Regions from separate parts of the Mesorhizobium sp. 128a genome, predicted to be linked through region 1. Evidence: predicted binding sites of a transcription regulator. Region 1 holds the regulator's gene; each other region holds the start of a gene.

Region 1 (9,935 bases):
GGCAGCACACGCCGCCGGGCTTGCCGGTATTGCCGTCGAGGCCGGCCGTTCGCTGATCCTCGAAGGTCCCGTCGTTGTCGCGCGCGCCAACGCGCTTGGGCTATTCGTGTATGGCCTGCCGGCCGCGGAGCCTGGCCATGGCAGCTGAGAAGCCGCTGAAGATCGCCATCGTCGCCGGCGAAGAGTCCGGTGACCTGTTGGGCGCAGACATTGTCCAGTCGCTGAAGCGCAAGACCGGGCGCGATATCAGGCTGGTCGGCATTGGCGGACGGCATCTGCAGGCGCTCGGGCTGGTGCCGCTGTTCGACGGGGCCGAGATCGCGCTGATGGGGCTCAGCGCCATCCTGCGCGATCTGCCGCGCCTGATGCGGCGCATCAGCCAGACGGCAAGTGCGGTCGCTGCCGAGAAACCCGACTGTCTGATCACCATCGACAGCCCGGATTTTTCGCTGCGCGTCGCCAAGAAAGTCCGCGCTGCCGATCCTTCCATCCCGATCATCCACTATGTCTGCCCGAGTGTCTGGGCATGGCGGCCGGGCAGGGCGGTGGCGATGAAGCCCTATGTCGACCACATCTTGTGCATCCTGCCTTTCGAGGTGAAGGAGTTGAGCCGCCTCGGCGGTCCGCCCGGTACCTATGTCGGACATCGTCTCACGCACGATCCGGGTGTGCTTGGCGCGGCGAGGGCGCAAGCCCAGCCGCGCAATCTCTCGGGTGACCGCGTCAAGACGCTGCTCGTTCTGCCCGGCTCGCGGCGCGGCGAGGTGAGCCGGCTTATAGAACCGTTCGGCCAGACGGTCTCGGCGCTGCGCGCGCGCGGACACCGCCTGCGTCTGCTGTTGCCCACGGTGCCGCATGTCGCTGATCTGGTCAAAACATCGGTGGCGCGCTGGGATGAAAAGCCTGAGATCATCCTCGATGCCGAGCGCAAATGGCAGGCCTTCGGCAAGGCCGATGCGGCGCTGATTGCTTCGGGAACGGTATCGCTGGAACTGGCGCTGTCTGGTGTGCCGATGATCTCCTGCTACCGGCTCGATCCGGTGATGCGCATGGTCCAGGGGCTGGTCACGGTATGGAGCGCCGCCTTGCCCAATCTGATCGCCGACCAGGCGATCGTGCCGGAGCACTACAACCAATATGTGCGACCGCGCTATCTGGCGCGGCAAGTCGAGGGTCTGTTTTCAGACACAGCCTATCGCACCTGGCAAAAGGACGGCTTTGCCGAGGTTGCACGGCGCATGGCGACCGACAAACCCTCGGGCGATATCGCGGCGGATGTCGTTCTTCGCCACATCAAGCTTCGTCACTCCAACTAAAAAGCGCCCTTGCGGGCGCTTTTGCATTGTCATTGGCAAAGCCGGATGCGGCCTCGATCAGCGCTTTGCGATCGGCACGTAGTCGCGTTCCGGCGCGCCGGTATAGAGCTGGCGCGGGCGGCCGATCTTCTGGTGCGGATCCTCGATCATTTCCTTCCACTGCGCGATCCAGCCGACGGTGCGGGCGACCGCGAACAGCACGGTGAACATGGTGGTGGGGAAGCCCAGCGCCTTCAGCGTGATGCCTGAATAGAAGTCGACGTTCGGGTAGAGCTTCTTCTCGATGAAGTAGGAATCGGTCAGCGCGATCTTTTCCAGCTCCATGGCGATGTCGAGCAGCGGATCGTCCTTGATACCGAGCTCGCCCAGCACCTCATGCGCCGTCTTCTGCATGATTTTCGCGCGCGGGTCGTAGTTCTTGTAGACACGGTGGCCAAAGCCCATCAGCCGGAACGGGTCGTTCTTGTCCTTGGCGCGGGCGATGAACTCCGGGATGTGGTCGACATGGCCGATCTCACCCAGCATGTTGAGCGCCGCCTCGTTGGCGCCGCCATGCGCCGGGCCCCACAGGCAGGCGATGCCGGCGGCGATGCAGGCGAACGGGTTGGCGCCCGACGAGCCGGCGAGACGCACCGTCGAGGTCGAGGCGTTCTGCTCGTGGTCGGCATGCAGGATGAAGATGCGCTCCATGGCGCGCGCCAGCACCGGGTTGATCTTGTATTCCTCGCACGGCACAGCAAAGCACATATGCAGGAAGTTGGCGGCGAAGTTCAGCTCGTTCTTCGGGTAAATGAAGGGCTGGCCGATATGGTATTTGTAGGCCATCGCCGCGATGGTCGGCATCTTGGCGATCAGTCGCATCGAGGCGACCATGCGCTGATATGGGTCCGAAATGTCGGTGGAGTCGTGATAGAAGGCCGACAGCGCGCCGACCACGCCGCACATCACAGCCATCGGGTGCGCGTCGCGGCGAAAGCCGGTAAAGAAGCGCGACATCTGCTCGTGCACCATGGTGTGGCGCGTCACCCTGTAGTCGAAATCGTCCTTCTGCGCCTTGGTCGGCAGTTCGCCGTAAAGCAGGAGGTAGCAGACTTCGAGGAAGTCGCCATGTTCGGCCAGCTGGTCGATCGGGTAGCCGCGGTGCAGCAGGATGCCGGCATCGCCGTCGATGAAGGTGATCGCCGACTCGCAGCTTGCCGTCGAGGTAAAGCCGGGGTCGTAGGTAAAGGCGCCGGTGGTGTTGTAGAGCGCACCGATATCGATGACGTCAGGCCCGACCGACCCGCTTCGCACCTTGAGTTCGTGCGTCTTGCCGGCCAGTTCGAGCGTGGCAGTCGACGGATGCGTCTTGCTGCCGGTGTCCAGTTTTGTCGCAGCTTCGCTCATTCTCAAACTCCTTCATCTTCCTTATGCCGGCAAGGCAAGTCCTGCAAACGACACGTCGAAATCACCGGAATGCGCGAACTCGCCACCGCATTTTGGGAGGTGCGTGCCAGATTGGGCCAGGGCCTAATGTTGCACTGCGAAACGCGCCTTTCAATGCCAATCTTCTTGGGCCAGTTCGCTCCTAATCGATTTGATCCGCAATCCGCGCCAGGCTTTCCTCGCGGCCGAGCACGGCAAGCACGTCGAAAACGCCGGGCGAGGTGCTGCGGCCGGTAAGCGCCGCTCTCAGCGGCTGGGCCACGGCGCCGAGCTTGTGGCCACCGGCCGTCGCGAACTCGCGCACGGCGGCTTCCGCCGCAGCGGCCGTCCATTCGCCGGAAACGGTCTGCAAGGCCGCGTGCGCGCCGCGCAGGATCGTACGCGCATCGGCACTGAGAAGTGCCGCCGCCTTCTCGTCGACCGGCAGCGGCCGCTTGACGAACAGGAAGCCGGCGCCATCGACCAGTTCCACCAGCGTCTTGGCGCGCTCCTTCAGGCCAGGCAGCGCGGCCAGCAGCTGCGCTTTCCTGGTGTCGTCGAGGCGGGCGGCAAGCGCAGGGCCGCCTTCGAGATAGGGCAAAGTGGCGACGAAGATGTCGAGCAGCTGAACGTCGTCCATCTTGCGCATATGCACGCCGTTCAGCGCATCGAGCTTGGCGAAGTCGAAGCGCGCCGCGCCCTTGTTGACGTCGCCAATATCGAACCAGGCGATCATGTCCTTGATCGACATCACCTCGTCGTCGCCATGGCTCCAGCCGAGCCGTGCCAGATAGTTGAGCAGCGCCTCAGGTAGATAGCCCATGGCACGGTAGGCCTCGACGCCGAGCGCGCCATGCCGCTTCGACAGCTTGGCGCCGTCGGCGCCATGGATCAGCGGGATGTGCGACATGGACGGCACGTCCCAGCCCATGGCGTGGTAGATCACCGTCTGGCGCGCCGCATTGGTCAGGTGGTCGTCGCCGCGGATGATGTGGGTGACTCCCATGTCATGGTCGTCGACAACGACGGCATGCATGTAGGTCGGAACACCGTCCGAACGCAGGATGATGAAATCGTCGAGATCCTTGTTGGGGAAGCGCACCTCGCCCTGCACGCGGTCATGCACCACGGTCTCGCCCGAGATCGGCGCCTTGATGCGAATGGCGCCCTTGACGCCGGCGGGCGCCTGTGAGGGGTCGCGGTCGCGCCACGCGCCATTGTAGCGCGGCGGCAGGCTCTTGGCGCGGGCAGCCTCGCGCATCGCCTCAAGCTCTGCGGGTGTCTCATAGGCGTAATAAGCCTTGCCCAGGCGCACCAACTCCTCGGCCACCTCGCGGTGGCGCGGCGCGCGCTCGAACTGTGAGACGGCCTCGCCGTCCCAGGACAGGCCGAGCCAGGTCAACCCATCCAGAATGGCCTGGGTTGCCGCAGCGCTGGAGCGTTCGCGGTCGGTGTCCTCGATGCGCAGCGCCATCGTGCCGCCGGTGTGCTTGGCGTAGAGCCAGTTGAACAGCGCCGTGCGCGCGCCACCGATGTGCAGATAGCCGGTGGGCGAGGGGGCAAAACGGGTGACGACCTTGTCGGGCATGGAACTCTCAGGGATTCTGGAAAAGCGAGGCATGATCGCGCGGACTTTCGCGCTTTGCGCGTTCATGTAGCATAGGGGGTCTGGGGCGCAAGGGGCAGACCCGATGGCTGGACGTGGCCGGGGCGAGGATCAAGGCGAGGGCGCTGAAGCAAGCGTCAGCGAACGGTCGCTGTTTGCCGATACTCCCTATGCCGAGCCGATGCCCGTTGCGCTGCTGGAACTGAGCCCCGGCATTCTGCCTTTGGCGCCGGATGACGTAGCATCGGCGCCTGTCGCCGTGCCTGGAACCGCCATCCGTCTGCGCAGGCTGCTCCGCCGTCCGTCATGGTCCGCAATCCGCCGCAGCGTTGCCGTGGCCGCCGGCACGGAACTCGACCGTGGCGTTGCCTTCCTGCTGGTGCCGGTCTTCCTGGCCGCCGGGGTCATTGTCTATTTCTCGCTGGCCAGCGAGCCGGGCTTCGCCCAGCCAATCGCCATTGTGGCGTTGGCTGCATTTTGTGCTCTCGCCACGCGATCTAGGCCGAAGATGCATCTGTGCTGCATGGCTGCGATGCTATGCGCGCTCGGCGTGGTTGCCGCCAAGGTCGAGACCTGGCGCGCCGGAACGCAGATGCTGGGCTCCGAGATCCAGACGCGGTTGACCGGGCGCGTTGTCAGTCTTGAAGACATGGAGAACGGCCGCATCAGGCTGACGCTCGACGTGATTTCCACCGCTCACCCCAAGCTGCGCTACGCGCCGGAGCGGGTCAGGCTCTCGGCGCGTGGGATTCCGGCCGATATGACGGCAGGCTCCCTGGTGACCGGCTATGCCAGGCTGTTGCCGCCGACGGGTCCGGTGCGGCCGGACAGCTACGATTTCTCCTTCGACAGCTATTTCAGCGGCATCGGCGGCAGCGGCTTCTTTCTCGGCAATCCCAAAACCATCGCCGCGCAGGAACCGCCGCCGCTGATTGCACGGCTCTCCTCTGCGATTGAAAAGGCGCGCGAAAACATTGCCGATCATATCAGGGGCAAGATCGGCGGGGCCGAAGGCGAGATTGCCGCGGCGCTCATTGTTGGGGTGCGCGCCGGCATTCCGGACGAGGTCAACGAAGCGATGCGGCGCACCGGCATCTACCACATCATCTCCATTTCGGGTCTGCACATGGCGCTGGTCGCCGGCACCATCATGGCGTTGCTGCGTGGCGCCTTCGCGCTGTTTCCCGATTTCTCCTCGCGCCGGCCGGTGAAGAAATATGCGGCCGCCGTGGCACTCGTCTCGATCGCCGCCTATCTCGTCATTTCAGGCATCGTGGTCGCCGCAGAGCGCAGCTTCATCATGCTGGCGGTGATGCTCATCGCAGTGCTGTTCGATCGTGCCGCGCTCACCATGCGCAATCTGGCAATCTCGGCCATCGCCGTCATCCTGGTGTCGCCGCATGAGGTTGTCGGCCCGAGCTTTCAGATGTCGTTTGCTGCTACCGCCGCCCTTGTCGGCGCCTATGCCGGCTGGGCCGACTACCGCGCCGACAAAGTGAGAACGCCGCCGGCAAAGCGCTCCCTTGCCGGTTTTCTGTCGCGAAGATTCTTGGCTGGCATGGGCGGCCTCGCCATGACCTCGATCATTGCCGGCAGCGCCACGTTGCTGTTCGCGATCTGGCATTTCCAGCGTGTGTCGCCGCTCAGCCTGCTCGCCAATCTCACCGTGATGCCGATCGTATCGCTGGTTGTCATGCCATTCGGAGTGCTCAGCGCGCTGGCCATGCCGTTCGGCGCGGACGGGCCGTTCCTCTACGTCATGGGCAAGGGCCTGACGGCAATGATCGCGATCTCTGCCTGGATCTCCGAGCGTTCGCCGCTCGATGCCGTCGGGCTGATCTCCATCCAGTCCGTATTGCTGGCAACGGTTGCACTGGTCATCGCGACCATGGCCACCACCTGGCTGAGGCTGGCGGCCGTACCTTTCGCGCTGGCTGGTCTGTTGACGGTGCCGCAGGTGCGGACGCCCGATGTGCTCATTTCCGAGGATGCGCATCTGGTGGCTGTGCCGATCGGCGGCGGCGAGCTCGCTCTCAACCGGGAGCGCGCAAACGAATTCACCACCGACAACTGGAAACGGGCGCTGATGGCCGAGACCATCATTCAGCCCGAGACATTTGAGACGGGAGACAGGCGGCTCGATCTCGATCCGCTCGACCTGCCGCCCGGCTCACCCTTCTACTGCATAGGCGATCTCTGCATTGCCCGGCACCCGTCCGGAGCCATTGTCGCGCTTGCAAAAGACCGCAAGACAGCCCGGCCAGCCTGCGCTTTCGCGAGCCTGATCGTCATCGACGACGCCACCGCCTACAATCCGTGCCGCGACCCGTTGGTTCTGGTCGTTACCAAGAAGCAGCTTGCCCGCGATGGCAGTGCCGCCGTCTTCTTCGATCCGCAATCGGCCGCGACAGCCCCAACCATTCGCTTCGCCGTCGACAAGCCCTACCGTCCCTGGCACGAGCAACGCTACTTCTCACGCGAAGCACGCGGCCTGCCGCCTTACAAGCAGCGTGAAAAGTACAAACCTAAACCGGCTCAGTAACGCCTGATCAGCCCGACCAGTTTGCCCTGCACCTTGACCCGATCCGGTCCGAAGATGCGGGTCTCATAGGCCGGATTGGCGGCTTCCAGCGCGATCGAGGCGCCCTTGCGGCGAAAGCGTTTCAGCGTCGCTTCCTCGTCGTCGACCAACGCCACGATGATCTCGCCGGGGCTGGCGGTGTCGGCATTGCGGATGATGACGGTGTCGCCGTCGAAAATGCCGGCCTCGATCATCGAGTCGCCCTTGACCTCGAGCGCGTAGTGTTCGCCGCCCATGATCATGTCGGGCGGCACCGAGATCGAATGCGTCTGGTGCTGGATGGCGTCTATCGGCACACCGGCGGCGATCCGGCCCATAACCGGGATCGACACCGCCGAAACCGCGTCGTCATTGCCGGCAGACATCGAACGCGAGGGCGAGGCCGGCTTGATCTGGCGGCCGAGACCGCCCTGGTTTTGACCGAGGCTGCCCTGGATGACGCTTGGTGAGAACTTTTTCGCCGCATTGAGGCCAGGCGCAATCGAGTCTGGCAGCCGCAGCACTTCCAGCGCGCGCGCCCGGTTCGGCAGCCGGCGAATGAAACCGCGCTCCTCCAGCGCCGTGATCAGGCGGTGGATGCCGGACTTGGAAGCGAGGTCGAGCGCCTCCTTCATCTCGTCGAAAGACGGCGGGATTCCGCTCTCCTTCAGGCGTTCATGGATGAACATCAGGAGTTCATGTTGTTTGCGCGTCAGCATCGCGGCCCCCCAGGGTTCTGAAACCAGAATCAGAAAAAACAAACCCAGAACAAACACTATCTGTTCCAGTTGTGTTCCGCAACCTTTTAAAGTTTAATGAATGTGTTGACGTTTTGTTCAGCGTAACATCAGCACGCTGCAGGCGGCACCCGGGGCGGCGGCTGGAGCGAAGGGCTCGCGCACGATCAAGCCGTTGGCGTCGGCCAGCATTCGCAGCATCGAGGAATCCTGGATGCCGAACGGCGTTGCGACAAGTGCGCCGGCTTCTTCCCGGACCACGGCGCGCACGTAGTCCTGCCTGAGATCGTTGGCCGGCATCGCGGCGCCGAGTTGCGCCTGCCGCATATCCTGCCGATGGACGCGGCCACCCAGCTGCGCCAAAAGCGGTTTCAGGAACAGTTGCGAGCAGACCAGGCTCGCCACCGGGTTGCCTGGCAGGCCGATGCATCTGATGTCGCCGAGACGCCCGAACATCAGCGGCTTGCCCGGGCGCATGGCAAGCTTCCAGAAATCGAGCTTCATGCCTTCGCCGGTAAGCACGTCGTGCACAAGGTCGTGGTCGCCGACCGAAGCTCCGCCGAGCGTGACGATGACGTCGGCCTTTGCCGCGACTGCCTTCTGCACCAGTGCTGCAATCGCTTCCCTGCGGTCGGCCGCGATACCGAGATCGAGCGCGCGCGCGCCGACCGATTGCGCGGCGGCCGCGACGCCATAGGCATTGGACGAGATGATCTGGTCGGGGCCAAGCGCGCTGCCCGGCGGCAGCAACTCGTCGCCGGTGGCGATGATGGCGACCAGCGGCCGTTGCACCACATTCACCATCGGATGGTTGGCCGATGCCGCCAGCGAAAGTGCGGCCGGATCGAGCACGCGGCCTTTCTCCAGCAGGACGTCACCTTGCGCAAAATCCAACCCGCGGCGGCGGATGTTGCGTTCCTTTGCCGTCGGCTCGGTGACCTCGACCTGGCCACCGCCGAGATCCCTGACATTTTCCTGGATGACGATGGTGTCTGCGCCTTCAGGCAGCGGCGCGCCCGTGAAGATGCGCACGGCCTCACCCTTGCCGACGGTGCCGTCAAAGCCGCGCCCGGCAGGCGCCATTCCGATTACAGAAAGCCGCGCCGGGGCGGATGCCACATCCTGCGCCCGCGCCGCATAGCCGTCCATGGCGGACGCGTTGAAAGGCGGCTGGGTGCGCAGCGCTACGACAGGCTCTGCCAGCACCCGGCCGGCCGCATCCGCCAGCGCCACGCTTTCACCCCGCAGCGCCGCAGCGCCGTCGAGGAGGCGTTGAAGCGCCTCGGCGACCGGAACCAGCGCCATTTAAGAACCCGCCTTGTAGTCGCCGGACTTGCCGCCGGTCTTTTCCACCAGCCGAATGCCGGAGATCACCATGGCGCGGTCGGCGGCCTTGGCCATGTCGTAAATGGTCAGGCAAGCCACCGATGCAGCGGTCAGCGCCTCCATCTCGACGCCCGTCTTGCCGGTGACGCGGGCGAGCGCGGTGACCCTGAGGCCGGGCAAAGCGGGATCCGGCTCGATGTCGACCGACACCTTGGTCAACAGCAGCGGATGGCAGAGCGGAATCAGCTCATGCGTCTTCTTGGCCGCCATGATGCCGGCGATGCGCGCTGTGCCCAGCACATCGCCCTTCTTGGCGTCGCCATCGAGGATCATCTTCAGGGTTTCAGGCCGCATCGAGACAAAGCCCTCGGCGATTGCCGTGCGTGTCGTCTCGTCCTTGCCACCGACATCGACCATGTTGGCCTCGCCCTTGGCGCCGAGATGGGTGAGGGCGGCTGTCATCGTCAGGCTACCTCGGCTGTCGCCTTGCCTGTCAAAAGCAGGCGCGTTGCCGCGGCGACATCGTCTTGCCGCATCAGGCTTTCGCCAACAAGGAAGGTTTCGATGCCGGTCTTTTGCATCCTGAGGCAATCGTCGTGGGTGAAAATGCCGCTCTCGCTGACCAGCAATCGGCCGCCCGGCACCATCGACGCCAGCCGCTCCGAGGTTTCAAGGCTGGTCTCGAATGTTCTGAGATTGCGGTTGTTGATGCCGATCAGCTGCGACGACAGTTTTACCGCGCGCTGCGTCTCGGCCTCGTCATGCACCTCGATCAGCGCATCCATGCCGAGTTCGAATGCGGTCGCTTCCAGTTCGCTCGCCAAGGCATCGTCGACGCTGGCCATGATGATCAGGATGGCATCGGCGCCCCAGGCGCGTGCCTCGTAGACCTGATAGGGGTCGAACAGGAAATCCTTGCGCAGCGCGGGAAGCGACACCGCCTTGCGCGCGTTGGTGAGAAATTCCGGCGCGCCCTGGAAGGACGG
Region 2 (9,935 bases), on a different contig from region 1:
AATTTCGAAGCCATCGAGATGACCAGCCGCATATGGGCGACGGTGATCTGGTGCAGCGCCTGCTGGTCCTGGTCTTCCTTCCAGCGCAAGGCGAGAACATGCTCCTCGTCGCGCTCGAGGTAGGGGGCCTTCATCGCCGCGCGGACCATGGTCCGTCCTGCCGTGTCTTCGATCATGCCGCGCTCCTGCTCCCGGACATTTTCGGACGGCCTGGAGGCCGCTATCCTGGTCTGACGCAATTCCGGACGGAAAACCGGTTTCCCACTTTTCCTGGAATTGCTTTGGGTCTGGCGCAGCTGGGGTTCTTGAAATGGAAACGCAGCGCCCTACAACACGGCATGAACGTGCCACACCGGGGATTGGTTCCGCCGCCGATGGCGGTTGCATTGTGCTGTTCGGGAGAGTGAGCCGACACTGCAAAGCGGGCCGATTGGCATGGATCAGATCAGCTTTGAGAATCTGATTTCTGGATCGGCATTTTTTTGAAATCTGGTTCCTTATTCTGCGGCGCTCTATCTGTCAGTTTCCGGCTCTCACAAGACGCCGGACACCGGCCAAGGACGGGATCACAGAAAAATGAAATGGCTCAATTCGCTCATCGTCGCCGGGACACTGCAGGTTCTGGCCGTCACATCGGGCCATGCCGGCGCCAATCTCGACCAGATCAAGCAGGCCGGCACCATCAAGGTCGGCACCGAAGGCACCTACGCGCCGTTCACCTATCACGACGAATCCGGAGCATTGGTCGGCTTCGACGTCGAGATCGCCAAGGCGATCGGCGACAAGCTCGGCGTGAAGGTCGAGTTCCTCGAAGGCAAATGGGATGGGTTGATCGCCGGCCTTGACGCCAACCGCTACGACGCTGTCATCAATGAGGTCGGCATTACCGACGCGCGCAAGGCGAAGTATGACTTCTCCGAACCCTATATCGCCTCCAAGGCGGTGCTGATCGTGCGCGGCGACAACACCGACATCAAGACCTTTGCCGACCTCAAGGGCAAGAAGTCGGCACAGTCGCTGACCTCGAATTTCGGCAAGCTCGCCGAGACCAACGGTGCCGAGCTCGTCGGCACCGACGGCTTCGATCAGTCGATCCAGCTGCTGCTCACCGGTCGTGCCGACGCAACCATCAATGACAGCCTGTCGTTCCTCGACTTCAAGAAGCACAAGCCCGACGCCAATGTGAAGATCGCGGCGCAGGAAGAAAACGCCGACTATTCCGGCGTCATCGTGCGCAAGGGCGATCCGGAACTGGTGGCCGCGATCAACAAGGCGCTGGCCGACATCAAGGCCGACGGCACCTACAAGAAGATCGCCGACACCTATTTCGGCCAAGACGTTTCGCAGTAACGAAGGTCTCCCGGCGATCGCCGCCGGCAATGACACAACAGCGGCGGGCCGTCTTTGACGGCCCGCCGTTTTTCACATGATATGAGAAGCACAATCGCACTTCCGGTCATCGCCGGCAGTCTGTGAGGGAAGGAGCCGTTCGTGCCGCACTGGCTTTACCTGATGCTGGACTCGTTGCCGACGCTGCTGTGGGCGGCCTTGATCTTCACCGTTCCGCTGACACTGCTGTCGTTTGCGCTCGGCCTCTTCGTCGGGCTGGTTGTCGCCCTGGTGCGGCTGTTCGGTCCGAAGCCTCTGGTCGCCGTGGTTCGCTTCTATGTCTGGATCTTTCGCGGCACGCCGCTTCTGGTGCAGCTGTTCCTGATCTTTTACGGCCTGCCCTCGGTCGGCATATTGCTCGATGCGTTTCCGGCGGCGCTGATCGGCTTCACCCTCAATATCGGCGCCTACTCCTCCGAAATCATCCGCGCCGTGATCGGCTCGGTGCCGAAAGGGCAGTGGGAGGCGGCCTATTCGATCGGCATGACCTGGAGCCAGGCGATGCGGCGCACCATCCTGCCGCAAGCCGGTCGCGTCGCGGTGCCGCCGCTGTCCAACACCTTCATCTCGCTGGTCAAGGATACCTCGCTGGCCGCCGCCATCACCGTGCCGGAGATGTTCCAGGCGGCGCAGCGCATCGTCGCCACCACCTATGAACCGCTGATCCTCTATGTCGAAGCGGCGATCCTTTATCTGGCAATGAGCTCGGTGCTATCGGCCTTGCAGACGCGGCTGGAGGAGCGGCTGAACCGCTATGGCGGCTTTCTGGAGGCGCGCTCATGATCGGCCTCACCGACATCGAAAAGCGCTTCGGCGACAATCTGGTGCTGAAAGGCGTGACGGTCACCATTGCCGAAGGCAGCGTCACCGCGCTGGTCGGCCCGTCCGGCGGGGGAAAAAGCACGCTGCTGCGCTGTATCAACCTCCTGGAGATCCCGACCTCCGGCACGGTGCGCATCGGCGACGAGACGCTGGCATTCCGTCCCGGCATCAAGGTCCCCAGCCGGGACATCCAGCGGCTGCGGCTGCAGACCGGCATGGTGTTCCAGAATTTCCAGCTGTTCCCGCATCGCACCGCCATCGAAAACGTCATGGAGGGGCTGGTGACGGTGCTGAAATGGCCAACGGCCAAGGCGCGCGAGCGAGCGCTGGCGCTGCTCGATAAAGTTGGGATGGTGCACAAGGCCGATGCCTGGCCGGCGACGCTGTCGGGCGGCCAGCAGCAGCGTGTGGCGATTGCCCGCGCGCTGGCGCCGTCGCCAAAGGTGCTGCTGTGCGACGAGCCGACCTCGGCGCTCGATCCCGAACTGGCGCAGGAAGTGGTCGACGTGCTGGGAAAACTCGCCAGCGAAGGCACGACCATGGTGATGGCAACGCACGATCTCAGGCTGGCCTCCAAGATCGCGCAGGAGGTGGTGTTCCTCGACGCCGGCGTGGTTGTGGAGAAAGGCGCTGCGGCAAAGGTGTTCTCCACCCCCGAGCGGGAGCGGACGAAGCGTTTTATCGCCACGCTGAAGCAGGAAGCCGAGAAGGAAGCTTAGGCAGAGCTCCCTACCTCCCCCTTGTGGGGAGGTCGGACCGAAGGTCCGGGTGAGGGCAGGTGCCACGCACCTCCACCCGCTGCTTCGCAGCGACCCTCCCCACAAGCGGGAGGGTAGGGTTCAAAACAAAAAACCCGGCCGAGGCCGGGTTTTTCATGAATTCGACTGCAAAAGCGATCAGGCAGCTTCTTCCTGCTCGGCTTCCTCATTGTCGGCCTTGGCGCCGCGCTTAGGGCCCTTGTTGAGGTTGACCTCGATCAGGCGCACAGCTTCGGTTTCCGACATGCGGTTGACCGCAGCGATCTCGCGGGCCATGCGGTCGAGCGCGGCCTCATAGAGCTGACGCTCGGAATAGGACTGCTCCGGCTGGTTGTCGGCGCGGTAGAGGTCGCGAACGACTTCCGAGATCGAGATCAGGTCGCCCGAATTGATCTTGGCATCATATTCCTGGGCGCGGCGCGACCACATGGTGCGCTTGACGCGGGCACGGCCCTGCACGACCTTCAGCGCGCGCTCGACATAATCCTCTTCGGACAGCTTGCGCATGCCGATGGAGGTCGCCTTGGCGACCGGCACCTTCAGGCGCATCTTGTCCTTCTGGAAGTCGATGACGAACAGTTCCAGCTTGTGGCCCGCAACTTCCTGCTCGTCGATCGAGACGATCTGGCCGACGCCGTGCGCCGGATAGACGATGTACTCGCCGGTCTTGAAACCATGACGTGCCGCGGTGGACTTCTTCTGCGGGGTGATCGTTGCCATTACGCCCTGAACTCCTTGTTGTGGCACCGGCGGCCTGCCGGTCCGAACGCGTGCGACCGGGGAAACCGATCGTTAGCCGCACAACAGATGAACCCATCGGAAAAAGCCGGGACCGGCAAACCGCACACATAGCGACTGCCTGGCCCAGATCGCTCTGGTCCGATTGGGGATTTCACCTTTCAGTGATTTGGGGCGCTTGCGCCATAAATCGACGTTGTGTCACCGGCATGTTTCAGCTGATGTAGCACAAAAAGTAGGGAGAATCAAGGTTTTGCTGCAAACGCGAAGGCCGAGCGACATCGCCGCCTGTCAAGGCAGGTAATCTGTGATGCGCGTTACGCAGCGTTATGACGGCCAAGTCGGCCGTAGCATCAGTCGCCTTCGCCTGGCTCAGCGGAGAAATATTTCTCGAACTTGCCGGCCTCGCCGTCGAAGGTCTTGGCGTCTGCCGGAGGCTCCTTCTTGGCGGTGATGTTGGGCCATTTCTCGGCGTATTCGGTGTTGACCTGCAACCATTTGTCGAGACCCGGCTCGGTGTCGGGCTTGATCGCATCGGCCGGGCATTCCGGTTCGCAGACGCCGCAGTCGATGCACTCGTCGGGATGTATGACGAGCATGTTTTCGCCTTCATAGAAACAGTCGACCGGACAGACCTCGATGCAGTCCATGTACTTGCATTTGATGCAGTTGTCGGTCACGACATAGGTCATTGGTCGGCTCCGGGACGTCCCGATTTTATCAGGCTTTTTTGGTGAGGTAACGCCTTTGCCCGCCGCTTGCAAGGGCGGCCATTGCCGGTGGGACCGGCGCTTCCGGAATGGAATTCCAGATCACCGGCGCGGCGGAGACCGCAGATCCTCTCAGTCGTCCCCAAACAGCCGGTCGGTTTGCCTGCGCTCTTTCTTGGTCGGCCGGCCGCTGCCGGCCTCGCGCAACGCGGGAATGGCATCGGCGACAGCCTCGCCTTTGGGCGCAGGCGGCGGAGACAGATCCTCATAGAGCGTGCGCGCTTCCTCGGCGGGGCCGCGTCGCACACCGGTGCCGAGCACCTTCCAGACGGAGATGCGGCGCTCGAGCGTGATGGTCAAAACGTCGCCTGGTTTGACCAGATCCGATGCCTGCGCTGCTTTGTCGCTGTTAACGCGGACGCGTCCGGCCACCACCAGTTTGGCCGCCAGCGAACGCGATTTTACCGCGCGCGAAAAGAACAGCCATTTGTCGATGCGCTGACGACCTTCAGCAACCATCGCAGCGCGCCTGAGCCTACTTCTTCAGCTGATCGCGCAAGGCGGCGAGCTTGGCGAAGGGCGAATCCGGATCGAAGCGCACGGGACGCTCCTCGCGCGGTTTGGGCTGGAAGGCCGGCTTGCCGCCTTGCGAGCCGCCCTTGCCTTCCGACCTGCCGCCTTTCCAGTCTGGGCGGCCTTCGCGACGCTCGCCTTGCGGCTTGCCGTCGCGGCGCTGTTCGCCTTCGGCCTGCGGCTTGGGCTTGAACTTCGAACGGTCGAAGCGCGGCTTTGCAGCACCGTCGCGCTGGTCGCGCCGGCCCTGAAAGGCCGGCCGATCGCCGGTTGCGGGCTGTCCGCCGGCAGCGTCGGCAGGCGCATCGGTGCGGGTAGCTTGGCCGTTGCGCGGACGATTGTCCCGGCGGTTTTCGTGACGATGGCGTGGGCGCTGCTCAAAACGGCCCTGCCGCCATAGCAATATCGGCTTTGGTTCTTCAGCCTCTGGGGCAGGCGCAGCGTTTCCACCCTCCCCCTCGTGGGGAGGGTCGGCGCGCAGCGCCGGGGCGGGGGGAGCGCCGGCTTCGGCAGTATCTGCACCGTCGGCGTTGTCACCCCCACCCGCGTCGCTCTGCGACGCGACCTCCCCCATCGAGGGGGAGGTAGGGGCTCCGGCGCTTTCGTCGGCAGGTTCCTCAGTGAGAGCCTCTGCCGCAAGCCTAGTCTCTTCTCCAGCTTCGGCCGGAGCTTCTGGTGCCTCTCCTGCAACGGCTTCGGCTGCTGGCGCCGGCACGTCGTCCTTAACCTCAGCGGGAGTTTCCGGCTGAGCGTCTGCAACAGCCTCCGCTGCCATTTCGGCAACGGGCTCCTGAGCCGCAACCTCAGGGACGGCAGTCGCATCCGGTTCAGAACCGTCGGCCGGCGCTTCGGCGACAGCGTCAGTTGCGGCGGCTTCCGCCACCTTGGCCTGTTCGGCCTTTGCAGCTGCGTCCGCTGCCAGCTTGGCCGCCGCGGCTTCCCGCGCGGCGTTGTCCTGCGCTTCCAGCCGCGCCTTCACATCCGCTGCCGGCTTCGGCTCGGCTCGGTAGCCGAGACCTTTCAGGATCTCTTCCATGTCGTCGGCGGTGGCGCCCAGGATCGACATCATCGGCGGTGTCACCATGAAGGACTGTCCGTCATAGGCGCCGTCCGGGCGCTGTCCGAGGCCGGGCTTCCAGTTGGTCGCCGGGCGGATCAGGTCGGCGAGCCGTTCCAGAATGTCGATGCGCACGGCGCGGCGGCCGAGATTGCGGTAGCCGGCGAGCTTGTAGAAAGTCTTGTCGAAAGCCGGATCGATGACCACTGAGGTGCGGCCGGAGGCCAGCGCGTGCACCACGTCGCCGAAGCCAGGCTTGTCCTTGCCGTCGTTCTTCAGCGCCCACAAAAGCGTGATCAGTCCGGCGGGCGCGGGCTTAATCAGCGCCGGCACGAAGACGTGATAGGCACCGAAGCGCACGCCGAGCCGGCGCAAGGCGGCGCGTCCCTCCTGATCGAGCGACTTCATCTCCTCGGCGATGTCGCGGCGGTTGATGAGGCCGAAATGTTCAACGAGCTGGAAGGCGATGCCGCGGCCGATGCCGGTGATCTGCTCGGCATTCTTCAAGTCGACCAACGGCTTCAGCAAGGATTCGATCTGGAAATTGACGAAGCGCTCGGCGCGCGTGGCGACCTTGTCGCGAGCGGGGCCGGTCAGTTGCTCGTCAGCCAGCAGCACCAGACGTGGCTTCAGCGCGTCTTCGCCCGATACCAGCGTGCCGATCGGCGCGCCGATCCAGCGCAGCGTGCCGTCGGAGCCAAGCGCGAGGTCGCCATTGGCGCAGGCGCCGAAGCGGTCGGCGCGCGCCTCAAACTCGGCGGCCAGTGCTTTTTGCGCCGCCGTGCGCACGGCCTTGGCGTCTTCGCCGCCGGCTGTCTGGTCGGCGGTGAAGCGGAACCCTTGCAACTCGCCGACATGATGGCCTTCGACAAGGACGGTTCCGGTAGGACTAATTTCGGCTTCAGGCATTGTATTTTCTCTAAGGCGCCGCATGAGGACGGAAGTCCTGCGGTCTACAAAGCGTTTCGTCAACCGCTCATGCAGCGCATCCGACAATCTGTCTTCGATTTCGCGCGTCTTTTCCTGCCAGTGTGCCTGATCGGCCAGCCAGCCCGGCCGGTTGGACACGAATGTCCAGGTGCGGATCTGAGCAATGCGGTGCGACAGCGTATCGATATCGCCTTCGGTCGTGTCGGCCCTGCGCACTTGCTCGGCCATGTAGTTCTCGTCGACATGGCCGTGTTTGGCGAGGTCCGTATAGATCGAGGCGATCAGGTCGGAGTGCTGGGCAGGCGCGATCTTTCGGTAATCGGGCAGCGCACAGGCTTCCCACAGCAGCGCCACGCGCTTGGCATTGGTGGCGAGCGCGCGGATGTCCTCATCGCGGGAGAGATGTTCGAGCGCCTGCGCATCGACCGCCGGAAGCGCCCGTGTCAGGCCTTCGACCGGTGCGTTGGTCTCGATCGAGCGCTTCAGCGCATCGAGGCTGGCGAAATCGAAATGCGCGGTGCGCCATTGCAGCACCTTCACCGGATCGAATTCATGGCCTTCGATGCGCTTGACCAGGTCCTCGTCCAGCGGATCGACCTGGCCGGTGACGCCGAAGGTGCCATCGCGCAGATGCCGGCCGGCCCGGCCGGCAATCTGGCCGAGCTCGGCCGCCGTCAGATTGCGGTACTGGTAGCCGTCGAATTTGCGGTTCTGGGCAAAGGCAACATGGTCGAGATCGAGATTGAGACCCATGCCGATGGCGTCGGTGGCAACGAGATAGTCGACATCGCCCGCCTGGAACAGCGCCACCTGGGCGTTGCGGGTGCGTGGGCTGAGGGCGCCCAGCACGACGGCGGCGCCGCCTTGCTGTCGGCGGATCAGTTCGCCGATGGCATAGACCTCGTCGGCGGAGAAGGCGACGATCGCCGTGCGCCGGGGCAGCCGGGTCAGCTTCTTCGAGCCGGCATAGGCCAGGTGTGACAGCCGAGGCCGCGTCACTACAGAGACGCCCTTCAACAGCCGCTGGAGGATGCCGTGCATGGTGGCGGCGCCAAGCAATAGCGTTTCCTGGCGGCCACGCAGGTGCAGGATGCGGTCGGTGAAGATGTGGCCGCGTTCGAGGTCACCGGCAAGCTGCACCTCGTCGATGGCGACGAAGGCAGCGTCGGTCTCGCGCGGCATGGCCTCGACGGTACAGACCGAATATTTCGCGCCGGGCGGCTGGATCTTTTCCTCGCCGGTGATCAGCGCCACTTTGTGGGCGCCGACCTTTTCGCAGACGCGGGCGTAGACTTCTCGCGCCAGAAGGCGGAGCGGCAGGCCGATGATGCCGCTCTCATGCGCCACCATGCGCTCGATGGCGAGATGGGTCTTGCCGGTGTTGGTCGGCCCCAGCACGGCGGTCACGTCGCGGCCCGACAGGATCAGCGGCTCGGTGTGTTTTGGCTGGATGTTCATCGGCCCGGAAATGAGGCTTTCTGCATCGTGTTGTCGGGAGCGCGCCTCGCATGGCGCGTATGACAGGCGACACATAAGGATTTCGGGCGCGAAGCGAAAGCGGAATGTTCCGGCCGGCAGTTCTGGAGTTTCCTTCGAGGTCCGGATTCTCTTCCGATTAACAGGTGGAACGAGTCTGGAACGAATCGGCGACGAATCGGTGACTCCAGCAGATTCAGCTTTTGTTCACGGCTACATGTGGATTTTGTAACCGGGAGTCTCACCACATGCTGAATCCCTGAAACTGGCCCGATTCATGCAGGGCGAGCGTTCCCGTTAACCTTTTCCGGCGAAGCCTCGTCGGGCACCAACAGACCGCCGTCAAGGTTATGAAATTATTGACTTTTCCTAACCGAACTTAACCATTTGGATGGTGGCTTGGGTCTTCGCCGTTAACGTTCCGGTCAAAGCCGGAACGAATCGGCGACGAATTGGCGATGCGGTGATTTTCCCGTTTTGTTCACCCCAACATGTTGTGTTGTCCACAGTTTGTCCACCGAGAATTCACAGCTTGTGACGAGGGTTTCGCACAGAGGGGAGCCGGAGTTGTTAATCTTTGCGTGCCGGAACAGCACAAGTGATCAGCTTATAGCCGTCGGGCTGGCCGACCTTTCAGGCCGCCGCCACTCCGGTGACGTAGCGCTGCAAGGTCGGGCCGATGCTGGTGATGATTTCATCATGCGACAGGGCAACGACCGGTGGAAGCTGCAGCAGATAGCGGCAGGTCGCCAAGCCAAGCAACTGGCTGGCGACAAGTCCGGCGCGGCGGCCGGCGTCGGCAGGGTCGCCGAACGCCGCAACGACCGGTCTCACCTGCGTAGCGAAGATCTCCCTAACTTTGTCGGCGGCGAATTCGTTCGATGCTGCTGAACGCAGCAGGATGACCATACCGGTGGCGTTGACTGAGCCTTCCCATGTTCGAAGGAAGCGTCGGATAATTGCATCACCGATCGAGCTCTCGTCGGTCACTTGCGTTGCCGGCAGTTGCAGGTCGAACAGTGCTGCCCTGGCGAACAGTTCATCCTTGCTGTGGAAGTAGCGGATCACCATTGCCGGATCGATCGACGCGCGTGCGGCGATGTCACGGATCGAGGCGCCATCATAGCCATGCTCGGCGAAAAGCTGTCTGGCGGCACCCAGGATTTGTGCGCGGGTACGGTCGGATTTGCTGGGTTTCTTAGGCTGATTCGCAATCATGAAAATTCATATGCCAACGACTGTTGACAAATTCAAGCGCTCAAACTAAAAGTCACCAACCGTTGACAAATGGAGCCAGAAAATGCTGCCCGATACCACCGAAGTCCTTATCATTGGCGCTGGCCCGACAGGCCTGGCGCTGTCGATTGCCCTGCATCTGGGGGGCGTCGACCATGTGCTGGTCGACCGTCTTGCCGAAGGCCTCAACACCTCACGCGCCGGCGTGATCCATGCGCAGACGCTGGAAACACTGAAGCCGCTCGG
Region 3 (9,935 bases), on a different contig from region 1:
CTGATTGGCGAAAGCGGCGCTGAAAGCTGATCTCCCCCACAAGTGGCGAGATCGTAGGGGGGAGATCGCTAACCCGTCGGTATTCGCGGATCCTGAACCAGATAGAACGTCCAGCGCGGCGTATAGTCGGTGATCAGAAATTCGAAGCTGCCCCTCTTCAGCGGGTCGATCTTGCCGTTTTTGAACAGCAGCCGGTCATAGGGTTCGAAATCGCGGTCGAAATCGGCATAGGCGCTCGACACGATATTGTCGGGCGTCTTGTTGCGCTGGTCGAAGGACAGGCCGTCGCCGAACACGCTCGCTTGGTTGAGGATCTCCTGCAGCTCGAACTGGAATTCGACCCAGGCCTGGCCGCTGTTGTTGAGCACGTCGATGCGCATGTAGAGGACGCCGTTGGCGAACTCGCCATTGGTGCTGAACGGCTGGATCGGTTTTGTGGTGCGGATGGTCAGCGTCACCGGCGTCGACGAATTCAGCTCCTCGGTGATGACCAGCGGGTCGTCCTTGGTGCCGAGGCCCGAGGCGCCGGTAATCTGGAAACCGCCAAGCTCGTCGGAAAAGGAATAGGCCCCGGTCATCCACACCTTCACCGGCTCGGCATGAACCTCAACCGACGCCAGCACCGAAAGAGCGAGAAGAAGCGCGCGGCAGATACCGCCGGGCGGAAGGGGAAAGCGCGTCAATGAAAAGCCGGACGGCGTGCGCATGGGCAGAAGTATGGCCGATAAGCGAGCCGTCGAACAATTAAAATATGGGAACCGTAAATCCAGTCACTGCAAAAACGCTTGCAGCACTGTTGTTATCCGCGACTTTTTGGCGAAAACGGGATTGTCACGTCAGCGCCGGTTTCCTGTCGCGGATTGATGCGCTATGCAGCGCAGGAGCCAGCAAAATGCCCGGAAACGGTTAGCCAGTGCGGAGGGGTTGATGAGCGAGATCGAACGCGAGAGCATGGAATTCGACGTGGTCATCGTCGGGGCCGGCCCGGCGGGCCTTGCCGCGGCGATCCGGCTGAAGCAGGTCAATCCCGAGCTTTCCGTCGTCGTGCTGGAAAAGGGCGGCGAGGTCGGCGCCCACATATTGTCCGGCGCCGTCGTCGATCCCATTGGCATCGACCGCCTGTTGCCTGGCTGGCGCGAGGAAGACGGCCATCCCTTCAAGACGCCGGTTACGGCCGACCATTTCCTGGTGCTCGGTCCCGCCGGCTCGTTCCGCCTGCCCAACATCCTGATGCCGCCGCTGATGAACAATCACGGCAACTACATCGTCTCGCTCGGCAATGTCTGCCGCTGGCTGGCAACCAAGGCCGAAGCGCTGGGCGTCGAGATCTATCCGGGCTTTGCCGCTGCCAGCCTCGTCTACAACGATGCCGGCGCCGTCACGGGTGTCATCACCGGCGACATGGGCGTCGAGAAGGACGGCACGCACGGCCCTGGCTTTGCGCCGGGCATGGCGCTGATGGGCAAATATGTGCTGATCGGCGAGGGCGCGCGCGGTTCGCTGTCCAAGCAGTTGATCGCCAGGTACAAACTGTCCGACGGCCGCGAGCCCGGCAAATACGGCATTGGCCTCAAGGAACTATGGCAGGTCAAGCCGGAGAACCATCGGCCGGGCTTGGTGCAGCACTCCTTCGGCTGGCCGCTCGACCTGAAGACCGGCGGCGGCTCCTTCCTTTACCATCTGGAGGACAACCAGGTCGCGGTCGGCTTCGTCCTGCATCTCAACTACAAAAACCCGTATCTGTCCCCCTTCGAGGAATTCCAGCGCTTTAAGACGCATCCGAAGATATCGGGCACCTTCGAGGGCGCCAAGCGCATCGGCTATGGCGCGCGCGCCATTACCGAAGGCGGCTGGCAGTCGGTGCCGAAACTGTCCTTTCCCGGCGGCGTGCTGATGGGCTGTGCGGCGGGCTTCGTCAACGTGCCGCGCATCAAGGGTTCGCACAATGCGGTGCTGTCCGGCATGCTGGCGGCCGAACATGTCGCGCAAGCGATCGGCGCCGGCCGCGCCAATGACGAGCTGTCCTCCTACGAGAACGCCTGGCGGGCAACCGATATCGGCAAGGATTTGAAGAAGGTCCGCAACGTCAAGCCGCTCTGGTCGCGTTTCGGCACTGTGCTCGGCGTCGGCCTCGGCGGCCTCGACATGTGGCTGAACACGCTGTTCGGCTTCTCGCCCTTCGGCACTCTGAAGCATGGCAAGGCGGATTACGCGACGCTGGAGCCCGCCGCCAAACACAAGAAGATCGCCTATCCCAAGCCGGACGGCGTGCTGACTTTCGACCGGCTGTCCTCGGTATTCCTGTCCAACACCAATCACGAGGAAAACGAGCCGGTGCATCTCATCGTCGGCGACATGGGCCTGCAGCAGCGCTCCGAGCACGACGTCTTTGCCGGGCCGTCGACCCGCTATTGCCCGGCCGGCGTCTACGAATGGGTCGACAAGGACGGCAACGCCGCCGCCGATCCGGCGGCCAAGGATGTGCGCTTCGTCATCAATGCGCAGAACTGCGTGCACTGCAAAACCTGCGACATCAAGGATCCCAACCAGAACATCAACTGGGTGCCGCCACAAGGTGGCGAAGGCCCGGTCTACCAGGGCATGTGAGCCTCGCCGACCGGGCCGTCTCGACCGCCGCCAGCAAAAATGGTGGCGAGGGGCCGGTCTACCAGGGCATGTAAGGCGCTCGGCGCCATGATTGTTGAAACCGTCGTCTGCTTGTGGTCTCATTGCCGCGTCCATGGGGATAGTGGCATGCGCATTTTGGTCTTGTTTTGCGTCGCCGTCATCGGCGCGGCCTGCGGCATCGTTGGGACTGCGTCTGCCGGCGTGAAAACCGTCGTCAAGACGCGAACCTACGACATCACCGGCACTAGTGGTGCTGGTCTGGTCATAGCCATGAACCGCAAGGGACCCAAGCGCGGTTTCATGACCCACGCCATTGCGCAGACGAGCTACACCGCGGACTGGAACCTGGATCTCGGCCAGGCCAACGGCGTCTGCCGCCTGCGCCAGGCCAACGGAACGCTCAACATCACCTACACCTATCCGCGCGTGGCCTCGCCCGTTACGCCGGCGCTGCACAAACGCTGGAACCGGTTTTTCACCGGCGTCCTCGCTCATGAAGGAACCCATGGCCGTATCGCCGGGCAGATGATGCAGGCCGCGGAGCGGTCGGTTCGCGGCCTGAAATTTGCCAACGACCCGCAATGCAACAAGACGCGCGCCGAAGCCCGGCGGCGCTTGGAAGCCACGTCAAGGGTCTATGAAGCGAAACAGATCGCCTTCGACGCACGCGAGCACAGTGAAGGCGGCCATGTCGAGCGCATCATCGAGACCCTGGTGGGCTTGTGAAGCCTCAAGCCGTAACGTGTTAGTCTAGCCGCGTTTCCCTGGCTGGATCAGCGACACGGTGGCGGTGGCGTCCTCGTCGACCGGCTTGTTCTCGTCGCGCTTCAGCGAAAACTCCACCATCACCGGCAGATGGTCAGAGCCCGTGTCTTCCATCCGGGTTGACGACAGGATCGTCACCCCGCCCTTCGAGAACACCTGGTCGATCGGCAGGCCCGCATAGCGGCGCAGGAAGTCGGGCAGCGTCCGGTGAATCCAGCTCGGCCCGGCCGACGGCATCACGGTCAGTCCGCCGAGCGAGGCCACGCGCCGCACCGCAGCGCTCCACGGCACGGCGTTGCAGTCGCCGGCCATGATCGCCGTCTCGCCCAGTGAGGTGAGCGTCTTCGTCAACTCGCCGATCTGCCAGTATTGTTCCTTCGGCCACGGCCAGCTCAGATGGATCGCCGCGACATCGACGCCGATGCCACCGAAGTCGACCGTGGCGGTCGCCATCGCGCCGCGCGGTTCGCAATACGGTTCGGTACCGACGGCAAACGGCCGCCTGGACAGGAGCGCCACGCCGAAAACGCCGTTGGGGTAAGCGCAAAGGATGCGATAGGGATAGGCAGCATTGATATAGCCCAGTTCGGTTGCCCACATCGCCGACACTTCGTCGAGCGTGATCACGTCGGGGTTGGTCCGCCCGATCAGCGAAAGAACCTTCTTGGGTGTCGGATTGTTGAAGCGCAGGTTCATCTGCAACAGCCGATAGACCACCTCGTTGCCGGGCTCGGCGTCGCCGGCGGCCTGCACCGGCCACAGCCGCGGCAAGGTGCTCAACGTGCTGGCGAACGCAGCCACGGCCAAGAGCAGGCCCACACCCGCCTGCAGGCGAAACGGGGTGGCAAGCAGCGGCAGCGCGATCAGCGCCATCAGCACGGCCAGATGGATGCGGAAATGGGCGAAGGAATCGAAGGCGGGATGCAGTGCGCCGAAGAACCCGGCCACAAGCACGGCCGAAAGGCCCAGCATTGCCAGGAACGCCATCGAAGCCATCATGTTTCGCACGCGTGCCATCAGACCAGGTTTTGCATTGCCCAGAGTGTCGGGCCAAGGGGTGTCAGGCCTGTTATCGGCGGAAATGCGGCCCAATCAAGATGACGAAATGCCTCGCAGCCAACATCTACTGGAACGCCGTCTCCGAAAAGCTTCTCAGTTTGCGCGAATGCAGCCGTTCCATCGGCATTTCCGCCAGCTTTTCCATCGCCTTGATGCCGATGGTCAGATGCTGCGCCACTTGCCGCTTGTAGAACTCGGTCGCCATGCCGGGCAGCTTCAGTTCGCCATGCAGCGGCTTGTCCGAGACGCAAAGCAGCGTGCCGTAGGGAACGCGGAAGCGGAAGCCATTGGCGGCAATGGTGGCCGATTCCATGTCGAGCGCGATGGCACGCGACTGCGACAGCCGCTGCACCGGTCCGCGCTGGTCGCGCAATTCCCAGTTGCGGTTGTCGATGGTGGCGACAGTGCCGGTGCGCATGATGCGCTTGAGATCGTAGCCGGAAAGTCCGGTGACTTCGGCGACCGCCTCCTGCAGCGCCACCTGGATTTCGGCCAGCGGCGGGATTGGCACCCACACCGGCAGGTCGTCATCCAGCACATGGTCCTCCCTGACATACGCATGCGCCAGCACATAGTCGCCCAGCGCCTGGGTGTTGCGGAGGCCGGCGCAGTGACCGAGCATCAGCCAGGCATGTGGCCTGAGGACCGCGATATGGTCGGTGATAGTCTTGGCGTTGGACGGGCCGACGCCGATATTGACCATGGTGATGCCGCCATGGTTCGGCTTCTTCAAATGATAGGCCGGCATCTGCGGCAGGCGTGGCGCCGCCACGCCTTCGCTGGGCGCGCTCTGCCCGGCCTTGGTGACGACATTGCCGGGCTCGACGAATTCGGTATAGCCGTGGCCGCCTTCCGCCATCTGGGTCCGGGCGCGGGCGACGAACTCGTCGATGTAGAACTGGTAGTTGGTGAACAGCACGAAGTTCTGGAAATGCTGCGGGCTGGTCGCCGTGTAATGCGTCATGCGGTGCAGCGAATAGTCGATGCGTTGCGCCGTGAACGGCGCCAGCGGCCTCGGTTCGCCGAACGCCACTTCGAATGTGCCATTGGCGATCTGGTCGTCGGTGCCGTCGAGATCCGGAACGTCGAACAGGTCGCGGATCGGCCGCTTGATGCGCTCGGCGGCGGCGCCATCGACATGTGAGCCTTCCAGGAAGGCGAAATGCAGCGGGATCGGCGTGGTTGATTCCGAAACCGTAACCGGCACGCCGTGATTGCGCATGATGAGCCGAAGCTGCTCGACGAGATAGGTTTCGAACAGCGCCGGCTGGGTGATGGTGGTCGAGAAATGCCCCGGCGTCGGCATGTGGCCATATGCCTGGCGCGAGTCGATCTGGGTGAATGAATTGGTGGTGACGCCGATCTCCGGGTAGAAGGCGCGGTAGCGCTTGCTTTCGTCCCCGCCGGCGGCAAGTGCCGCAAAGGAGTCACGCAGGAATTTGGTGTTGCGGTCGTAGAGCCCCTGCAAGGCGGCCACGGCCTTTTTGGCGTCGTCGAAGCTCTTCTTGCCGAAAGGCTCCGGCATGACGACCGATTCGATAGCTTGTGGGTAGATTCGCTTTTCCATGGCTTAATATAGAGACTTGGAACGGCGGTTGGGAGGGGTATGCGGGCGCAAGCCGGCCACAGCCACAATTTTCTCTGGGCACGTCCAAGGTCGAACCGGCCAGGCAGGCTGCTCGATTCAGCCGAGATACCCTTCCGGTGCCCGACAAAGGGCTTACGGATTAGGCCCGCCATCCTGATTGTAGATGCCGATGTTGATGATGAGGGAATTGAATATGCCGTTCCCGGCGTTGACCCCCGCGAAGATTTCGTTGCCTTGGTCATCGAGCCAGCAGTATTTTGCCTCGGCGGAGAGTTCGCAACTCTTCTGCTGCTTGGTGAAGCCGGTGTCTGCCGCAAGTTTGGCGGAATAAATTGCCGCCGGCAGCACCGATGACTCGGACATGCTGATATAGAAAAGGCGGTCTTTATTCGAAATTTTCGTCACAAGTTGAGACTTGCCGTTCTGACAAAGCATGTAGCCGGGGTAGGCGGGATCATCAATAAGCTGGTCGGGACAGTGTCCCTTGAGCAAGCCATCCACCTGGGCCTTGTTCATGCCGATCCTCAAGCCACCGAGGCGTTCTTCTGCATAAGCAGATTCGGCGAACAAACAAAGGCACGCAATACAAGCCAACATTTTCGCGGATTGACCTTGGCTATCCATGGCCGTCCTCCCAACTTGCTCATACATTGGCGTGGGTGTTCGCTACTTGCAAGGCGATGTGGCCGATGCGGGGCCACAAGAAATTACCCGCGCTGCAGGCTGACGAGCAGCACAAAGCCAACGCCATGCTTCTTCGTCGCCGGCGCGTCGATCGTCGTGTCGGCGTCGGCCCGCATCATCGGCATGGCCAGGACCGGCGCCGACAGCACGATCAGGACGAGCGCCGCCCGCGGCAGAAGCCGAAGGGTCTTGAGGGCGTTGATGGCTGTGCGGTTCATGGCTTTGGCTTTTCTGTTTGGATCTACGTCTTTGTCGTCTCAGGGGCGAAAATGGTTCACGCAATTGAACTGGCATGCGTTGGAACTTGCTGCATCCCAGGAGCGCGCCGGACGGCCGGCTTCGGCCACGAGAATGGCGAAGAACATGCCGAACAGGCTCATCAACAGGCAGACGATGGTGAAGCGGCGAGCGAGCATTTGGGTGGTGTCTCCTTGAACACGCCATCAAAATGCCCTGATGCGACTGAACCGGCTCTGATGCCGGCGTTCATCTGCGGTTCAAAGTGATTGACGATGTTTTTGGGGAGAGCGTCGGCCCGATTACGAGGCCGCGAGGTGCCAATGCCGGTATGCCGTGGGCACCTGGAAAAGGAAACGGGGCCTGCAGGCCCCGCTATCGTCGCGTCAAAACAGCAAGCTCAGAGTCTATGCCAGGTCTGGCTCTTGCAGATCAGCCCGCCGAGCACGCAGCCGCTCATCTTCAGCGAGGTACCCGACAGTGTGGCCTTGCCGGAATAGGTCTTGTCGTTTGCCGGATCTGTGATGTTGCCGGCATATTTGTTGTCCCCGGTCGCCTTGAGCGAACCGATGGTCTTGCCGGCATATTTGCCGGTCTTCAGTGTGATGGAGAATGAACCGCTGCCGCCAATGAGTGCGGTGTCGCCGGCTTGCGTCTTCCAATTGCCTTCGATCGGATCAGCCCAGGCCGCGCCCGCCATCATCAATGTGGCCGCCAGGGCCAAGCTCACTTTGCGAAACATATCTGTCCTCCCTGTGGTTTTAGGTGGGGCGCCCGCCTCTCTGCCCCTTACGCAAACGTAAGCTAATCCAGCTCCCGGCAAAACGAAAGCGGGTGCCGTGAGGGAAGGTTTTGCAATTTCATGAGGTCGAGAAAACGCTCGGCGACCAGGAAATGAAACGATCGACGCGCCGGCTTTGGTTCCTGTGGTTAGCGGAGTGTTGACCGACGCCCGGCAAATTTTCGTCAAATCCGCTACGAAACAGCGCGATTGCTGGCTTTGTATCCTTAACGAATTTCCGCGTTTACCTCTTGTTTTAGCTTTGTTTTCTCCAAATTAAGCACGCCATTTAACGACGGATTCAAGGCTCGGCTTCATTCTCGGAAGCATCGAAAGAGCGGCTCCCCAGGGGACACCGGGGGACAGAAAAGGCCCGCTCTCGGGAGCCAGACAGGGGACTAAAATGGCACGTTTTGAAATGCTTGAAGCCGGCTTCGGCGCCATGGGGGCAACTGCCCAGGCCGACATTCTCTTCGAACTGGGCATGATGTATGCGACTGGCCGCGATTGCGAGACCGATGTCGTCGCCGCCCACAAATGGTTCAACATCGCCGCCATCAAGGGCTCGGTCCGCGCCGCCGAACTGCGCTCGGAACTGTCTGCTGCAATGTCCAAGGTCGATATCGCCAGGGCGCTGCGTGAAGCCCGCGAATGGATGACCATCCACTGAGATTGCAGGCAGACTATCGAAAACAGGGAAGCCCCGGGATCAAGACCGCAAAAGACGGCCGGAACCGGTGAAATAACAAGGCCGCGACAAGACGGTCGACGATGAAGAACAAGGACGCGGCAGACCGACACGGTCCAGCCGTGCACAATGGGGACGGCGAGCAGGTTTTCGTGGCGCGGGGGCGCATGGGGACTGCTCCAAGAGCAAAAAGCCACGACCGGCCGGAACAAGGCTGGCGTGGCTTTTTGCGTTGATGAGGCCCAATCGAGTGGCGCCGATGCGCCTAGACAGGCCCAGTGAAGGATGAAATTGTCCCGCCTTCTGAAAGAAGCGCGGCCAGAGCGGCTGCGCGAGTGTGGGAGGAGTTCTATCACCATGAAAAAAATGGGTATTTTGGGCGCGGCCGTATTTGGCCTGATGATGAGCGCGCCGGTTGCCTTTGCCGATGACATTACCATTTCGGTGGTCGGCCCGATGACCGGACAGCTCGCCACGATCGGCGATCAGTTCAAGCAGGGTGCAACGGCAGCCGCCGACGCGATCAACGCCGCCGGCGGTGTCAACGGTTCGATGATCAAGCTCGACATCGAGGACGACCAGTGCGATCCCAAGCAGGCGGTTTCCGTCGCCAATCGCATCGTCGCCAACAGCGTCAAGTTCGTCGATGGCCACGCCTGCTCGGGCTCCGCCATTCCGGCCTCCGCCGTCTACGCCGAAGCCGGCGCGCTGATGATGAGCCCGTCCGCCTCCAATCCCGAGCTGACCGATGCCGCCGCCAAGGCCGGTTGGCCGACAATCATGCGCCTCTACACGCGCGACGACGCGCAGGGCGCCTTCATGGGCCCGTGGATCGCCAAGAAATATGCCGGCAAGAATGTCGTCATCCTGCATGACAAGAGCGCCTACGGCCAGGGCGTGGCCGATGCCGTCAAGGCGACGATGAATGCCGGCGGTCTCAAGGAAATCGACTATGAAGGCATCAATGCCGGCGAGAAGGACTATTCGGCGCTCGTCACCAAGCTGAAGGACCTCAAGGCCGACGTCGTCTATTTCGGCGGTTACCATCCCGAGGCCGGCCTGATCCTGCGCCAGTCGGCCGAGCAGAACGTCAAGTTCCAGTTGATCATGCCGGACTCGATCGCCACGCCGGAATTCTGGCAGGTCGCCGGCCCGGCCGGTGAAGGCACCATGTTCGTCTTCCCGTCCGACCCGCAGGCCAAGCCCGAAGCCAAGGAGGCCATCGCCAAGATCAAGGCGGGCGGCTTCGTGCCGGAAGGCTTCACGCTGTTCTCCTACGCCGTCGTTCAGGCCTTTGCAGAGGGAATCAAACGCGCCGGAACCGACGATCCGGTCAAGGTTGCCGAAGCGCTGAAGAACGGCACGCCGTTCAGCACCGTGGTCGGCGAGGTCACCTTCGACGAGAAGGGCGATCTGAAGAACGCCAGCTACGACATCAACCAGTGGCATGACGGCAAATACGCGCCGATCGCGCAGTAATCGTCCGCGTGCTCATGAAATGGCCG

The links. The regulator LexA, encoded in region 1, represses DNA repair genes until DNA is damaged. The targets are predictions, from matches to a motif close to TGTTCNNNNTGTGTTCNG.
Region 2: ACWTU9_RS05365 (helicase-related protein) is a predicted target of LexA. The motif match lies at 8,601-8,618, and genes of this name have one in related genera.
Region 3: ACWTU9_RS14735 (sel1 repeat family protein) is a predicted target of LexA. The motif match lies at 7,995-8,012, and genes of this name have one in related genera.

Annotation. Positions count from the first base shown of each region.
Region 1 covers NZ_JBSPKY010000006.1:215,517-225,451, reverse strand. Annotated here, with positions in the region: gene ACWTU9_RS13425 (LpxI family protein) at 1-148, shown strand, start outside; gene lpxB (lipid-A-disaccharide synthase) at 138-1,316, shown strand; gene gltA (citrate synthase) at 1,374-2,702, opposite strand; gene gltX (glutamate--tRNA ligase) at 2,884-4,308, opposite strand; gene ACWTU9_RS13405 (ComEC/Rec2 family competence protein) at 4,412-6,868, shown strand; gene lexA (transcriptional repressor LexA) at 6,862-7,605, opposite strand; gene ACWTU9_RS13395 (molybdopterin molybdotransferase MoeA) at 7,723-8,928, opposite strand; gene moaC (cyclic pyranopterin monophosphate synthase MoaC) at 8,929-9,411, opposite strand; gene trpC (indole-3-glycerol phosphate synthase TrpC) at 9,414-9,935, opposite strand, start outside.
Region 2 covers NZ_JBSPKY010000002.1:336,667-346,601, reverse strand. Annotated here, with positions in the region: gene ACWTU9_RS05400 (RNA polymerase factor sigma-32) at 1-176, opposite strand, end outside; gene ACWTU9_RS05395 (amino acid ABC transporter substrate-binding protein) at 577-1,350, shown strand; gene ACWTU9_RS05390 (amino acid ABC transporter permease) at 1,492-2,172, shown strand; gene ACWTU9_RS05385 (amino acid ABC transporter ATP-binding protein) at 2,169-2,930, shown strand; gene ACWTU9_RS05380 (CarD family transcriptional regulator) at 3,108-3,689, opposite strand; gene fdxA (ferredoxin FdxA) at 4,061-4,399, opposite strand; gene ACWTU9_RS05370 (RNA-binding S4 domain-containing protein) at 4,550-4,936, opposite strand; gene ACWTU9_RS05365 (helicase-related protein) at 4,953-8,435, opposite strand; gene ACWTU9_RS05360 (TetR/AcrR family transcriptional regulator) at 9,087-9,671, opposite strand; gene ACWTU9_RS05355 (FAD-dependent monooxygenase) at 9,754-9,935, shown strand, end outside.
Region 3 covers NZ_JBSPKY010000007.1:245,494-255,428, forward strand. Annotated here, with positions in the region: gene ACWTU9_RS14690 (hypothetical protein) at 69-707, opposite strand; gene ACWTU9_RS14695 (electron transfer flavoprotein-ubiquinone oxidoreductase) at 928-2,607, shown strand; gene ACWTU9_RS14700 (DUF922 domain-containing protein) at 2,755-3,354, shown strand; gene ACWTU9_RS14705 (endonuclease/exonuclease/phosphatase family protein) at 3,379-4,410, opposite strand; gene ACWTU9_RS14710 (AMP nucleosidase) at 4,517-5,977, opposite strand; gene ACWTU9_RS14715 (hypothetical protein) at 6,173-6,664, opposite strand; gene ACWTU9_RS14720 (hypothetical protein) at 6,748-6,942, opposite strand; gene ACWTU9_RS14725 (hypothetical protein) at 6,982-7,140, opposite strand; gene ACWTU9_RS14730 (DUF2147 domain-containing protein) at 7,362-7,703, opposite strand; gene ACWTU9_RS14735 (sel1 repeat family protein) at 8,146-8,412, shown strand; gene ACWTU9_RS14740 (branched-chain amino acid ABC transporter substrate-binding protein) at 8,788-9,909, shown strand.